DNA from 4 places in the Bacillus pfraonensis genome. Region 1 is predicted to be linked to each of the others. Evidence: riboswitches for the same ligand, from Rfam matches in the RefSeq annotation. Region 1 holds a riboswitch; each other region holds the start of a gene.
What was found. Region 1 has a riboswitch for S-adenosylmethionine ahead of KFD70_RS10530 (hypothetical protein). Riboswitches for the same ligand answer to the same signal wherever they lie in the genome.

Region 1 (3,880 bases):
ACCATTTTCTCTTATGCCGAGTGTACAACCAACTTCTTTTATTATTATTGTATCTGCAATTGTTTTTGGAAGTGAGACAGGTTTTATTATTGGCGCAACGGCAGCACTTGTATCTAATATATTTTTAGGACAAGGGCCTTGGACACCTTGGCAAATGTTTTCTTGGGGAATGATAGGTTTTACAGCTGGTTTGCTACGAAATACATTTATTATGAGAAAGTTATGGGGAAGAGTCATCTATGGGTTCATAGCCGGTTTTGTTTTTGGCTGGATTATGAATTTGTGGGGGATACTTGGCTTTTTAGAAGGATTAACATGGAAAGACTTTATGGCATACTACGCTGCAAGTTTTTACTTTGATTTCGCTCATGCACTTTCAAATGTAATTTTTCTTGTTTTGTTTAGCTCATCATGGATCCGAATTCTTATGAGATTTAAAAAGAAATATGGGATTTTAGATGATAACGAGCTAGTATATCAAGGAAACAAAGCATAAGCATATATCATAAAGCATAAGAATATAACGTAGGATCGCGACTTACATATTCGTTTGCCTCTTTCATGCTTCTTACCATTGGTGAGAAGCATTTTTTTATAATGATACTTTGGTTTGGAAAATGTCAAAAAATTGTTTTAATATATTCAACTTTCGGATGGAACTTTTTATATAATAGGAAATGAGAAAGGTTTTCAAAGAGGAGATGTAATATTCATGAAGCTAGTTGTTCCAAAGCAGCATGGCGCATGGGGAATGCTGCTGATTCCATTTCTACTTAGTGTTCTACTTGGTAAACATACAGTTTACCATATTCCACTCTTTATCGCTTGGTTATTTATCTATTTAGCAACGTATCCATTTTTAATGTACATGAAGCAAACACGAAAAAAAGAATTTTTACATGCAGCAATTATTTATTTTGTTATTGCATGTGTTTTCGGGATTGTATCTTTACTATATGAATGGAGAATTCTTTTGTTCGCGGTTACGATGATTCCACTCTTTATCGTAAATATATACTTTGCCCGTCAAAAAAAGGAACGAGCATTAACAAATGATATTTGTGCCATACTTGTTTTTTGCATTGGTGGTTTGATTAGTTATTATTTTTCGATGAAGACAATTGATGGGACGGCATGGTGGATTGCGGCTGTTTCTTTCCTTTATTTCTTAGGTAGTACATTTTATGTGAAAACAATGATACGTGAAAAGAATAATCCTACTTATCGTTATGTTTCATGGGGATATCATATTTTCTTAATCATCGCTTCTTTCGTAGTAAATCCATGGCTGTCTCTTGTATTTATACCGAGCCTAGTTCGTGCAATCGTATTGTATGGTAAAAAAATATCTATATTAAAAGTTGGAGTTTTAGAAATCGTTAATTCTGTATATTTTTTAATTGTGACGGCAATACTGTTGTCGTATGCCATTTGAGATATTGCTCATCTCTTAAAGAGGTGGGCAATATTTATTTTTGTTCTAAAATATTAACCGTTTGATTACATTTTTGTAACGCATCTTCCACAGCTTGTAGGGATTGTTCGATTCGCTCCCGATTATCGCTCTTTTCGACTGTTTGTAATGCATGTTCTAAACAATTCTTTGCTTCTTGCAATGAATGGAATGAATCTTGAACGTATCCGCGGGCATTTTTATCCATCATAAATTCCTCCTTTTTTACATACAATTTTAGTATGGGCGTTAGGAAAGAAAATATAACTTATTGTATGTTGTTTGACAATTATAATAAAAATAGCTATAGTAAGATATAAAGTGAATATTTTCTTATCCAGAGAGGTGGAGGGACTGGCCCGATGAAACCCAGCAACCGCGATGCAGGTGCTAATTCCAGCAGAACATATTTGTTCTGGGAGATAAGACGAAGATATATACGTAACTTCTTCTTATCGAAGAGGTTTTTTTATTGTAAAAAAACCTCTTCCAAAAACAACAACATAAGAAGAAAGGGGTTGCAATTGTACTGTGACACTTGAAAAATACGTAAAGCTGCGTAATGCAGTATATGAATATATGATGGAACAAGATAAACCCATATCACTATTAGATATTCAAGAACATATCGTTTCGCATCATGAAGGAAAATTCACGAAAAAAATGTTACACCAATTTTATTTATCAAGGTTATTAGACGAATTGAAACTGGATGGGAAAATTACTTTAGCTAATGATGAATACCACTATGCTGAAAGAGGGGTATACTATAAGGCGAGAAAAGGGAGCTAAGCTCTCTTTTTTTATGTTATAATTTATCTAAAAATTCAAATTGTATGTAGAGTAAAAGACTGCAGAAGCAGCCTGATACAAGGGAATGGTGTTGAGTGTGTAGTGTCAAAAGTTGAATATGCCCTGAAAGAGGCATTTCATTCGGCTAGAAACGAAAAGAGACACCTCCGCCGAGTAGGTGTCAGTTGGTTTGTCAAATGGGCTTGCCACTTGACATGTATTAGAATATCATGCAAACCGTTGGGAGTCAAAAGGGAATATAAGGAAAGGTGTTGTTTGGAGATGAATATACTCATCATATATGCACATCCCAATCCATCTAGTTTCAATGCATCCATTTTAGAACATGTGCAAAAAGGACTTCAAGAGACGCATCATTCTGTTACATTGCTTGACCTTTATAAGGAACAATTTAATCCAGTGCTTATTTTTAATGAAGATAAGAGAAGACGGGATTTAGTATATGAAGAAGAAACTGAGAGATATAGAAATTTGGTCAAAGAAGCAGACTCTTTTATTTTTATTTATCCAACATGGTGGTGGGGCATGCCTGCTATTTTAAAAGGATTTATTGATCGCGTTTTTGTTGCTGGGTTTGCATATAAATATGAAGGGGTAATGCCGAAAGGATTGCTTATAGGGAAAACAGCGTGGGTTATTAATACTTTAGATTCACCGTTATGGTACGTGGCACTCTTATATCGCTCTGCTGATTGGGTGATTATGAAAAAGGGGATTTTACGATTTTGCGGTATACGTCAAATAAAACGTTCTGCTTTTCAGTCTGTAAAAACAAGTAAGGAAACAAAACGTGAAAAGTGGCTTTTAGAAATACAGGAAAAGGCTAAAAAATTATGGGTGAAGTAGAAAATATAATGAGATGTTGTAATCGGAATGATGATTTGTTTCGTACGTATATCGTTTGTTTACTTCAATTGAAACATCATAATGAAGCGTTTAAAAAGGTATGCGAAGAATTAAGAGCAGATTATTTAGTAAGGGGAATTTGTGAAAGAGAAGTTGATGGGATTATCCAGGAAAGTAAGGAGTATAAAATGTATGATATACCGAGAGTATTAAGATGGGATTTTTTACGAAATAATCCATCAATGATTGAAAACATTTGTACGACGTTATTTACATATAAAAGGTTAAATCTTTCATGTGAAGAATGGGGAAATGTAATTAGATGCATAGAAAACGAATGATTATCACTATAGTTATTATGTAAAAAAGCTAGTATAAAACTAGCTTTTTTACATTGCTTCGATTTAAATGATAAGGAAACATAAACCAATTACTACGCCAGCATAAAGGAGATTAATAACACAAAATCCCATAATGTCGCGTGCACCTAAACCGGCGATTGCTAATGCAGGTAATGCCCAGAAAGGCTGTATTAAGTTCGTCCAAGCATCTCCCCAAGCAATTGCCATCGCGGTTTTCGCAGCAGGTACACCAAGTTCTGCGCCAGCTGGGATCATGATAGGAGCTTGTACAGCCCATTGACCGCCTCCAGATGGTACGAAAATGTTTACAATTCCTGCACTTAAAAACGTGAATAGAGGGAAAGTGGTTTGATTCGAAATGCTAATAAAGAAATTAGAAATTGCTCCTCCAAGTGAAAGACCTTCG
Region 2 (3,880 bases), on a different contig from region 1:
GCAATTGCGCTTCTGTTTCTTGTTTTGTTGGCATTAAGTTCAAAATTGCAATTTTTAAAGCACGTATATCTTGTGTTTCAGCTCGTTCTTTTGTCATGACAAAAATATTCTCTTTTTGCAATACTTTACGAGCTGGTAAATCCTTATCAACAATGATCGGCATGTGCTTTGCCTCCAACTAATGCTTCCTCTAGGTCCGCAATAATATCAGAAACATCTTCTATACCGACTGATAGGCGAATTAAATCAGATGTAACACCTGCTAAACGCTGTTCTTCTTCATTTAACTGTCTATGCGTTGTACTAGAAGGATGAATCACACATGTTCTCGCATCTGCTACATGTGTTACAAGTGTTGCTAACTTCACATTTGCAATAAATTCTTTCGCAGATTCTAATCCTCCTTTAATTCCAAATGTTAAAACACCACTTGCACCTTTTGCTAAATACTTTTGTGCTAGTAGATAATTTTCGTTACTTTCTAATCCCGGATAATTCACCCATTCAATACGATCATGATTAGCAAGCCACTTCGCAACTGCAAGAGCATTTTCACTATGACGCTCCATTCGTAAATGCAATGTTTCTAAACCAATATTGCTAATATACGCATTGAATGGGCTCATACAGTTTCCATAGTCTCTTAATAGTTGAACACGAGCTTTCACAATATATGCTGCCTGCCCAAAGTTCTGCACATAACTTACACCGTGATAACTTGGATCTGGTTCGACAAGCTCTGGATATTTTCCATTTGTCCAATCAAAATTTCCACCATCAATAACAATCCCACCTAATGAACTTGCATGGCCATCAATATATTTTGTTGTAGAATGAACAATGATATTTGCCCCATGTTCAAACGCTTGGCACAAATATGGTGTCGCCAAAGTATTGTCCACGATAAAAGGTACTTCTAGTTCTTTTGCCGCTGCTGAAAACTCTTTAAAATTTAAAACATTCATCGCTGGATTTCCAAGCGATTCTGCATAAATTAGCTTTGTTTTGTCATTTGCAAGTGCCACAATCTCATCAGCAGCTAAATTTGGATTAAAGAATGTAACATCAATTCCTAATTTACGTAGACTTATCCCAAATAAGTTAAATGTTCCCCCATAAACGGTTGAAGAACAAAGTAAATGATCACCACTACTACAAATATTTAGAACAGCAAGCATAATGGCCGCTTGACCAGAGGCTGTCGCAACAGCTCCAACGCCGCCTTCTAAATCGGATAACTTTTGTTCAAATGCTGCTAGTGTCGGATTCCCAATACGCGTATAAATATAGCCTTCTGCCTCTAAATTAAAGAGTGCCGCTAAATCATCAGACGTATCGTATTTGTACGTCGTACTTTGATAGAGTGGTAAAACACGTGGTTCACCATTTTTTGGTGTATAACCACCCTGTACACAAATGGTTCCTTTTCCCCATGATTCTCCCATTTCTCTTTCTCCTTTCTTTTATAGAAAATAAAAAAACTGCTTCTTTCCCTAACAAGAAAGAAGCAGTTTGAAAACACGCTCTAAAGTCTCTTTCTTATCTCTCAGGGTTTATTACCTGCAGGATTTGGCACAATTCCGTGATACGGCTGTTGCCAAGGTTTCATAGGGCCTGTCCCTCCACCTTTTCTTGATAAGACTATGCAATTACCGTTGATTTTATAGCAATCATTTCCTAATGTCAATTATTTTTCTGAATGTTTACAAAAGATTTTATTAACTGTTTTATTGTTTATTCAGAAAATTAAAGTTATATTAAAATTATTATTATAATTGACCTTTCCCCCTAAAATATTCTACACGTTTACTTATACGTTTTTTCTTTTCATACTCTATCGTCATGAGTAAAGCGGCTATTATAAGCAAGCTATTACTAACAATCATCAAAGGAATAGATAAGTATATCATTGCATATAAACTTGGAAAAATTGCAGCGCACATAAAAAAAATTCGATGAAGAAACACTGCGATACAAACAAATAGTATAGATACCATAACCATAATAAAAATAGAAAACTGTTCTACATGAAAGGAAGTCCACCGATATTCTCGATAAAAATAAGTTATGACTTGTACGGCACATGCTAAAAAGCCTATCATGTGACCAACAACATGGAATTTATACCTATCTTGTTTTCTTCCAATTTTTATAGCTAAATTTATAAAGGTACCCATTACAGCCCCGATTACTGTGAACACCCCTATATACCATAAATTTCTACCAATCGAAATCTCAACGCCATAAACACCATAAAGCATAAGGGCTATACCCGTTCCAATCATTATAGTAGACAAAACAACATCATATTTTTTATACGGAAATTGCCTTTGCAAAATTAACGAAATAATTAATATACAGGTACATGCTGCTAAAGCAGTATAAATAAAAACACCCAAACCTCTCCCTCCCTCATGGTAAATTTTACTATAAAATCACAATAAGTCTTATATTCATTCATATGAAAAAAAACTCACGTACATAACGCGAGTTTTCACTATTCTACAATAACAGCTATACCTTAACCAATTCATTTCCCTCTATTCCTTTGGCTTATTGCACAAGACACTCTCCCAATTTCCTTAGAATCTTTAAAGGGATAACACCATGTTTTAATCTAAGAAGATCGTAATTATTGTAAAATTTGATAAAGCTCATTAAGACTTTGTATTTCATAAGTCGGAATAATTCCAATATGATTCGGCTTCTTAGCAGGATTAAACCAACATGTGTCTAATCCTGCTAACTGCCCACCTTTAATATCTGCACTTAATGAATCACCGATAATTAATCCTTTCTCCACAGAGAAATTAGAAATTCGTGCAAAAACATAATCGAAGTATTCCTTCATTGGCTTTTGATGACCAGTGTCTTCTGAAACAAAAATATCCTTAAAGAATGAATGTAATCCCGAATTACGCAGGCGTTTATCTTGCGTTTTGGAAACACCGTTTGTAACAATATATAAATCATATTCGCTTTGGAGATCTTGTATTAGTTCAAAGGCTCCTTGAATAAGCTGATTCCCTTCTTCTAAATAACTACGATAATTCTGTTCAAACAAAGGTCCATCAACTTCCTGACCGTACTCCTTAAATAAAATTGAAAATCGAGTATTTACTACCTCATCTCGGTCCATTTTTCCTTCCTCAAAGGATTTCCACAGACCTTGGTTTATTCTTTTATAATGTGCTGTAATTTCATCAGTTAAAGGGATTTTTTGTTCCTCAAAAAGTAAATGTAACGCCGTTCTTTCAGCTGCTTTAAAATCTAATAAGGTATCGTCTACATCAAATAGTAATGTTTGATATTTCTTCATGTTGTTTCTCTCCCTTTCCACTATAAAAACACATTTTTTCTTTTATTCTCAAATAAATCGTATCACTCCCACTTGTAAAAAGAATAGGAGATATCTCATACTAAATGAGAGGTGAAAAAATGAAAATCGAAAAAAATTCAGATGAAATTTATAGTTATGTACAACGCTTCAATTTTCAAACGTTCTTCTCATTTGATATTTTTCCATATATAGAAATTCATTCGTTTCAAAAGAAAGAAACCATTTGTAACGAAGGAGAAGACTTTCCTTATCTCTATTACTTAATCTCTGGAAAAGCAAAAATATATATGAGCCATCAAAATGGGAGAATTTCCTTAATTGACTTTGTAAAAGCACCGTCAATTATTGGAGAATTAGGATTAATTGGAGTCGAATCTATAACAAAAGGTATCGAAGCTATGGAATCATGTATCTGTCTAGCTCTTCCTCTAAAAGATTGTCATCATCTCTTATTACAAGACGCATACTTCTTACAACAGCTATGCAAATTTATTGGAGAAAAAACACTTACTCGAACTGAACAATATGCAAGAAGCTATA
Region 3 (3,880 bases), on a different contig from region 1:
ACATCACTGTGACCAGCAATGAATTTTGTTGCGCTATGAAGCACAACATCAGCTCCGAGTTCAAGTGGCTTTTGGAATAATGGTGTTAAAAATGTGTTATCAACAAATGTAAGTGCTCCGGCAGATTTTGCTAATTCGCAAATGGCACGAATGTTGGTTACTTTTAATAATGGATTGGATGGCGTTTCAACGTAAAAGACTTTTGTATTTTGTCTAATATTTTGTTTTACTTCTTCTAAATTTGTCATGTCAACAAATGTATGTGAAACCCCGTAACGAGAGAGGACTTCTGTTACAATACGATACGTTCCTCCATATACATCTTCTGAAATGAGAACATGATCGCCTTGTGAGAGAAGGAGGAAGGCAGTAGAAATCGCTGCAATTCCAGATGCAAAGGCAAACCCTTTTGTTCCTCCTTCTAATAAAGCAATTATGTCCTCAAGTGCTTCACGTGTTGGATTTCCAGAGCGACTATAGTCGTATTTACCAAATGTATCTACATCAAATTGATGAAATGTTGATGTATTATAGATGGGGACGTTAACCGCGCCTGTTTGTGAATCATGTTTATAGTGGTTATGAAGTAAGAGTGTATCTAAAGAATAACTCATATTCTCACACCTTCTTTTACATGTTTAATAGCCTGCTTTAAGTCTTGAATTAAATCATCACCATTTTCAATACCAACAGAGAAGCGGAGGAGACGATTACATACGCCGCGTGCTGTACGAACTTCTTCTGGAATATCTGCATGTGTTTGTGTTGCTGGATATGTCATTAAACTTTCAACTCCGCCAAGGCTTTCTGCAAAGGTAATTAAAGATAAAGATTGTAAGAAAGGATTTATCCATTTTTCATCGCGAAGACGAAATGAAATCATGCCACCTCTTCCCGGATAAAAAACATCGGTTACACCATCTTCCGCGTTTAAATAAGAAACGATGTTCTTTGCATTTTCTTCATGCTGTTTCATACGAAGAGCTAATGTTTTCATCCCGCGAATTAATAACCATGAATCAAATGGACTTAATACAGCACCAGAAGCGTTGTGATAGTGGGCAAGTTCTTCACAAAGCGCTTGGCCTTTTGCAACGACAAGTCCGCTTAATACATCATTATGACCACCTAAATATTTTGTGGCGCTATGAAGAACAATGTCTGCTCCTTCTGTTAATGGTTGTTGTATATAGGGAGTGTAGAATGTATTATCTACAATAAGAAGGACTCCGTGCCGTTTGGCAACAGTTGCGACAGCTGCGATATCAGTAACTTGCATTAATGGATTGGTTGGAGTTTCTATAAAAATAGCTTTCGTTTGAGAAGTAATGGCTTGTTCTATTTGTTTTATAGATTGTGTATTTACGTATCTACATCGAATATTCCATTTTTCTTCATGTTCTGAAAATAAACGATAGGTTCCCCCATATAAGTCTTCTGATACGATAAGTTCATCTCCAGACCGGAATAAAGACAGAACAAGAAGAATCGCTGCCATTCCCGAACTACAGGCATATCCTTGTTCCGCTTCTTCTAAATCAGCAATTGCGCGTTCTAAAAGGCCGCGTGTTGGGTTTCCAGTTCGTGAATAGTCGAAACCTGTTGATTTTCCGATTCCTTCATGACGATAAGCTGTTGAAAAGTAAACAGGGGGATTAACCGTTCCTGTAGTCGTTTCGCTTCGATTCCCGATTTGAGCTAGTTTTGTTTCGATTGTTGACATGTTAAATTCCTCCTTGATAAAAAATAAAAAATAAAAAAAGCCTTCTAAGAAGAAGGCTTTCATGCGAATATAGTCTTCTCCTTATCTGTCAAATCTTTTCACAATTTGCTGGAATTAGCACCTTATTAACGAACATGTTAATGGTTGCTGAGGTGTCATAGGGCCAGTCCCTCTACCTCTCTAGATAAGAATAATTTGTATGAAATTTTATTATGATTTTAACTTTACAACAAAAGATAATTGAATTGCAACTTTATTTTAAATATTTTTTATCTTCCTGCTAATTTCATTGACTTTTAGTTTGTCCCATGATAAGTTTATTAGAAAATTAATAAAGATTGTTAAAAGGTACACGTATTTCCTTTTAAAAAATAAATTAATAATTAAGATAAACTCTTATTGAGAGCGGTGGAGGGAAAGGCCCTATGAAACCCGGCAACCTTCAAACGAAATGTTTGAAACGGTGCTAATACCTGCAGAACAATTTGTTTTGCATGATAAGAGGAGGATTGATGATGTCCCCCTCTTCAAGGTGAAGAGGGGGTTTTTATATTGATAGAAAAGAGGGAGACAAGTGAAAATTCTAGATTTATTATCAAAAGGAATTATTATCGGTGATGGAGCAGTTGGTACATTATTACATTCTCATGGTTTGCAAAGTAGTTTTGAAGAATTAAATCTATCAGATCCAGATTTAATTATATCTATTCATAAACAATATGTAGCTGCCGGTGCAGATATTATTCAAACAAATACATATGGTGCAAATGAAGCAAAATTGCGCATGTATGGTTTAGAAAATCAGGTTACCAAAATTAATAAAGCAGCAGTAAAGCTTGCAAAAGCAGCCGTGACAGACAAGAATGCTATTTTAGGGACGATTGGTGGTATGAAGCATATTGGAGCCGTTACAACGACTGATATGGAACGGGAATTTATGTTACTTGAGCAGGCCGAGGCATTATTAGAAGAAAAGATTGATGGATTATTATTAGAAACATTTTATGATGAATTCGAATTGCTACATGCGGTGAAAGTACTGCGAAAACAAACAGATATTCCAATTATTGCACAGTTAGCTCTTCATGAAGCAGGCACAACTCAAAATGGGAATGATGTAAATGAAATATTAAAACAGCTTTTAGATTACGGTGCAAATGTAGTCGGTTTAAACTGTCAGTTAGGACCGCTTCATATGACGGAAGCTTTTAAAATGATATCGATTCCGAAAAATGGTTATTTGTCAGCTTATCCAAATGCAGGCCTTCCAAACTATGTAGAAGGACGTTACGTATATGAAGGAAGTCCTGCTTATTTTGAAGAGATGACACCGAAATTTATTGAACAAGGTATTCGTTTGTTAGGGGGATGTTGTGGTACAACGCCAGCACATATTGAAGCGATGAAGCGTGCGATTGCGAATGTAACGCCTGTTACAGAAAAACAAATCGCTCCAAGACAACAAGTGGTTCCTATGCAAACAAAACGTGCTAGCACCCATGTTACTCTTGCGGAAAAAGCGAAGAAGCAAACAACAGTTGTTGTTGAACTAGATCCCCCAAAAACATTGGATACGCAACGTTTTTTTGAAGGGGCAAGGGCATTGAAAAGAGCGGGAGCAGATGCGATTACATTAGCAGATAACTCGTTAGCATCTCCGCGCATTTCAAATATGGCAATGGGGGCATTATTAACGAAGCACGATATTCCAGTGCTGACGCATTTAACGTGCCGTGACCATAATGTGATTGGCTTACAATCCCATTTACTTGGTTTATCAGCTTTAGGAATGGAAGAAGTGTTAGCTTTAACAGGTGATCCAGCTCGTGTTGGTGATTTTCCAGGAGCGACGTCTGTATATGATTTATCTTCTATTGAATTAATTAAAATGATTAAGGAAATGAATGTTGGACGTTCTATTTTAGGGAAATCGATTGGTTCTGCGACAAGATTCTCTGTTGGAGGAGCTTTTAACCCGCATGTGAGGCATTTAAAAGCAGCGGTGAAGAGGATGGAGAGAAAAGTTGCAGCTGGTGCAGAGTATTTCTTAACACAGCCTATTTACGATGTAGATTTAATTGAAGAAGTATACGAGGCGACAAATCACTTAGAACAGCCGATTTTTATTGGGATTATGCCTTTAGTAAGTAAGCGAAA
Region 4 (3,880 bases), 100 kb from region 1:
GTCGCAATATATTTCGCCGCTGCTAATTCCGCTTGCAGGGATTGTTTATCTTCCGCCTCATCATATTTTTTCGCAACTTGGTATAAAAAAGTACGAGCTTGCAAGAGTTCGAGCTCTAATTCGCCTACTAATCTCCTAACGTTTGGAAGTAAACTGATTGGATGATTTAAACTATTCGGTTGATATGATTTCGCAAAATGAATTGCATAATTTCTTGCAGCCTGCGCAATTCCTAAATAGCATGCTGGTATGTGAAGTAACCATCCAATTCCTTTCGGTTTCGACTGTGAACCTTTTACATCTGTAAAAAATTTATCTGGGATTTCAACATTCTGCAGTACAAGATCATGGCTAGCGGTTCCACGCATCGCAACACTATCCCATGTCTCTTCAATCAACACACCCTTTTCATGTCTTGGAATCACAAATTCTCCTATCTCATCTCGCCCTTCAATGCTCGCAGATATAATGAAATAATCAAGTACTGGCGCCATTGTTGTGAACGTTTTTCTTCCATTTATAATCCACTTATCACCTTTTTGGACAGCGAGCGTTTCTGGCTTTCCTCCCCGCGTTGGACTCCCTGTCTTTGGTTCAGTTGCTGCCCGGTTAAAAAGAGCGCCTTTTTTTACTTCTTCACAAAACCAAGAAAACATCTCAGGTTTCCATGAGCGATTTTCCGCAAGTTCTTTCACTATTCCAAGATGCCAACCGATTGATAAAGCTGTTGCTCCGTCTCCCTCTGCAATCTTTTCTTGAAATAAAACAAAATCATACAATGAAATGGCCTTTCCTCCGACATCTTTTGGTAATGTTAACTTCGTATAACCGATATGCTGCAACTCTTTAATATTTTCAAAAGGAAAAGATCCGAGTTCACTCAGTTGATGTTCCCTTCCTGCAAATTGCGGAACTAGCTCCTTTAGTTTCTCCAATACGAGAACTTGTTCTTCTGTTTCTATAAATGATAATGTCATATCAAGATCTCCTTTACTTTAAGTAATCAGGAAGCACGAATCCTTCAAATTGTTCTTCAGATTGAATCATCTTTTTAAATTCTGGTGAATGGTACGCTTCAATTAAGTCTTTCGCAAATTGTTTTGCTTTATCTTCATCACGAACAGTAACAATAATTCTGTGTTGCGAAGGTGTTTTTTCTAATTCCAATGCTTCTTTTAACTTATGTCCAGATGAAATGACAAGGTTTCCGTTAATAATACCGTAATCTAAGTCTTTCATCGCTCTTGGGATCTGTGGTGATTCAAGCGGTACTAATTTGAAATCTTTCTTTTTAAACGTAATGTCTTTTTCAGAGATTGTTAAAATATTTACATTTTCTTTTAATTTCACCCAGCCAATCCCTTCTAAAATACGTAATGCTCGTTCTAAATTAACTGGATCATTTGGTACCCCAATCTTCATTCCATCTTTCAAATCATCTAATGATTTATGTTTTTCAGAGTATACACCTTGAGGTGCTGATGGAACTTGAATAACACTTGAAATTTTCGCATTATTTTCTTTTGCGTAAGACTTCATAAAAGCAGTACTTTGAAATATATTTGCATCAATATCCTTATTCGTTAATGCTGGATTTGTTTCGTTTGGTGAATTAAACTCAACAATTTTAATTTTGTACCCCTTTTTCTCTAAGTACGGTTGTACTGCTTTTTTCACTTGATCGCTATATGGGCCAGGTGTAAAGCCTAAACGAATCTCTTTTTGATCGCCCCCTGATTTCTGCGTACAACCAGTAATAATAAATAAACTACATACAATACTTACAAGTGCAAAAAATAAACGCTTCATCCCTTCTCCTCCTACTAAAAAACAACCTTACATATAAGAAGGTTGTCATCTCTTTTCCTTCTTATCTACTCGGAATTAGCACCTTTTTTATTAACAGATAGGTTGCTGAAGTTTCATTGGGCCGTTCCCTCCACTTCTCTCGATAAGATTATATTTGATTATGCATTCTATTGTGTCACTATTCCGATGAAAATACAAGGTTTTTTATTTAAAAATTTTCTATAATTTGTAAAGTCATAAAAAATCCGCATCATATTTGCATAAAAAAGGATAGACTCCGTAGAACCACTCTACCTTTGTCTATCCTTTTCTTTATTTTTTAATCGCCTTTCAACATACGTAAAGGTAACGATGCAACATACCCAATATAAGAACATAATTCTTTAAAGAAAAATGGAATTTCTGTATCTAATGTTTTATACGCTGACGTTGGCGTTGGTGATGCATATGCATCCATCCCAATATGCTTCGCTATTTTCATCGCTCGCTTCATATGAAGAGGATCACTTACAATCGTGTATGTATGTAAGCCATTATCAATTCCGACCTGCTTTGCATTCTTTAAATTATCTTCTGTAAAACGCGACTGTGTTTCAATTAATATATCTTCATCCTTTACGTTATGCTTTAATGCATACGCTTTCGCAGTGCGTGCTTCTTCCTGCTCTGCTTCAAATTTCGTACCACCTGTAAAAATAATTTTTTTAATACTTCCATTCTTATACAAAGAAATTGCATGATTGATTCTTTCACGAAATACAGGAGACGGTTTTCCGTTCCAAGAAGCCGCCCCTAGTACAATAGCAGCATCTGTATCCACCTCATCTGTTTTAAAACGATAACTCCAAATATCGTAAGCTGCATAACTTATAAATAGAATGATAGAACTAACCATGAGTAAGAACACTTGCAAAACTCTTCTTTTTTTACTTTTTTTATTTTGTTTCATTTGTACTGGCCCCCGTGCATTATCCATACTTCTAAAAAATAATCTATTTTAAATCATTATATTTGAGTTCATTTGAAAGAAGGCACGTTTCTAAACAATTGATTCGTGCTATAAAGGGTTTTCATTCAAATAGAGGATTTTTCATTTACTATTTTTTGTGGTTCATATTTTATGAATTTGATTTATGTACAAAATTTCTCATACAACTCTATTGTAACGAATTTCTTCACAGAAGGGAATGATGAAACAAAAGTATATAAAAAAAGGAATCACTTTGTAAGAAAAAAGAAGTGATTTTCCTAATTTCATAGAAACACACCTCTTTTTTCTATCTACTTTATAATCCAATATTTCATATGCTGTTCTTCCAGTACACATTTGAATCCTGTTTTTTCTAAAACCTTACTTGAGGCAATATTACTCTTGAAACAATCCGCTTTAATGATTTGCACCTCATTAGTCTGCTGTAGCCATTCAACGAAAGCTTTTGCCATTTCAGTTGCATAGCCATTCCCTTGATATTCTGGCACAATACTATATCCAATCTCTACTGTATCCCTTGAATCAGGTGCACCTTTACAACCCATATCACCAATAATTAGATTATCTTCCTTATGAATAATGAGCCCACTCCATTTACTTTGCTTTAGATTTTTTCGTAAACCTTCCGCAATCCACGGCAAGATATCTTTATAATCAGGCATGGGCCATTCTAAAGATACTTTATATGGTATGATTTCTTGCAGCTCTTCTCTTCCTTTTATCGTTGCCTCAACAAGTTCTAATGTAAAGGGAATCATTTTTAGTCTCTTTGTTTCAATATTTGTCATGTATGCCTCCTATTTATGTAAATCCATTTTTTTCAGTAGTTGCTCTTTCACTACTGGCCACTCACTCGAAATGATGCTATATACTACCGCATCCCTTACATAGCCACTCGGTAACTTTCTCTCATTTCGTAGTACACCTTCTTTTACAGCACCAAGCCTTTCAATCGCTCGCTGCGCTTTTTCATTTCGTAAATCTGTCTTTATTTGCACGCGTAGCATTTGCAACTCTTCAAACGCATATTGCAATAACATGTACTTACATTCCGTATTGATACTCGTTCGTTGTACACTC

Region 2: another riboswitch for S-adenosylmethionine. It lies ahead of KFD70_RS09310 (bifunctional O-acetylhomoserine aminocarboxypropyltransferase/cysteine synthase); the one in region 1 lies ahead of KFD70_RS10530 (hypothetical protein).
Region 3: another riboswitch for S-adenosylmethionine. It lies ahead of KFD70_RS17180 (methionine biosynthesis PLP-dependent protein); the one in region 1 lies ahead of KFD70_RS10530 (hypothetical protein).
Region 4: another riboswitch for S-adenosylmethionine. It lies ahead of KFD70_RS11050 (MetQ/NlpA family ABC transporter substrate-binding protein); the one in region 1 lies ahead of KFD70_RS10530 (hypothetical protein).

Annotation. Positions count from the first base shown of each region.
Region 1 covers NZ_JAHCDO010000009.1:123,445-127,324, forward strand. Annotated here, with positions in the region: gene KFD70_RS10515 (ECF transporter S component) at 1-496, shown strand, start outside; gene KFD70_RS10520 (YwiC-like family protein) at 713-1,435, shown strand; gene KFD70_RS10525 (hypothetical protein) at 1,470-1,661, opposite strand; SAM riboswitch class I at 1,784-1,882, shown strand; gene KFD70_RS10530 (hypothetical protein) at 1,985-2,245, shown strand; gene KFD70_RS10535 (NAD(P)H-dependent oxidoreductase) at 2,528-3,112, shown strand; gene KFD70_RS10540 (group-specific protein) at 3,100-3,453, shown strand; gene KFD70_RS10545 (short-chain fatty acid transporter) at 3,517-3,880, opposite strand, start outside.
Region 2 covers NZ_JAHCDO010000008.1:95,969-99,848, reverse strand. Annotated here, with positions in the region: gene metA (homoserine O-acetyltransferase MetA) at 1-163, opposite strand, end outside; gene KFD70_RS09310 (bifunctional O-acetylhomoserine aminocarboxypropyltransferase/cysteine synthase) at 147-1,445, opposite strand; SAM riboswitch class I at 1,537-1,642, opposite strand; gene KFD70_RS09305 (hypothetical protein) at 1,770-2,399, opposite strand; gene KFD70_RS09300 (YjjG family noncanonical pyrimidine nucleotidase) at 2,633-3,319, opposite strand; gene yeiL (transcriptional regulator YeiL) at 3,439-3,880, shown strand, end outside.
Region 3 covers NZ_JAHCDO010000016.1:106,434-110,313, reverse strand. Annotated here, with positions in the region: gene metC (cystathionine beta-lyase) at 1-614, opposite strand, end outside; gene KFD70_RS17180 (methionine biosynthesis PLP-dependent protein) at 611-1,723, opposite strand; SAM riboswitch class I at 1,802-1,914, opposite strand; SAM riboswitch class I at 2,117-2,227, shown strand; gene KFD70_RS17175 (bifunctional homocysteine S-methyltransferase/methylenetetrahydrofolate reductase) at 2,298-3,880, shown strand, end outside.
Region 4 covers NZ_JAHCDO010000009.1:226,669-230,548, reverse strand. Annotated here, with positions in the region: gene KFD70_RS11055 (acyl-CoA dehydrogenase family protein) at 1-977, opposite strand, end outside; gene KFD70_RS11050 (MetQ/NlpA family ABC transporter substrate-binding protein) at 991-1,809, opposite strand; SAM riboswitch class I at 1,868-1,958, opposite strand; gene KFD70_RS11045 (YdcF family protein) at 2,129-2,758, opposite strand; gene KFD70_RS11040 (GNAT family N-acetyltransferase) at 3,091-3,588, opposite strand; gene KFD70_RS11035 (GNAT family N-acetyltransferase) at 3,598-3,880, opposite strand, start outside.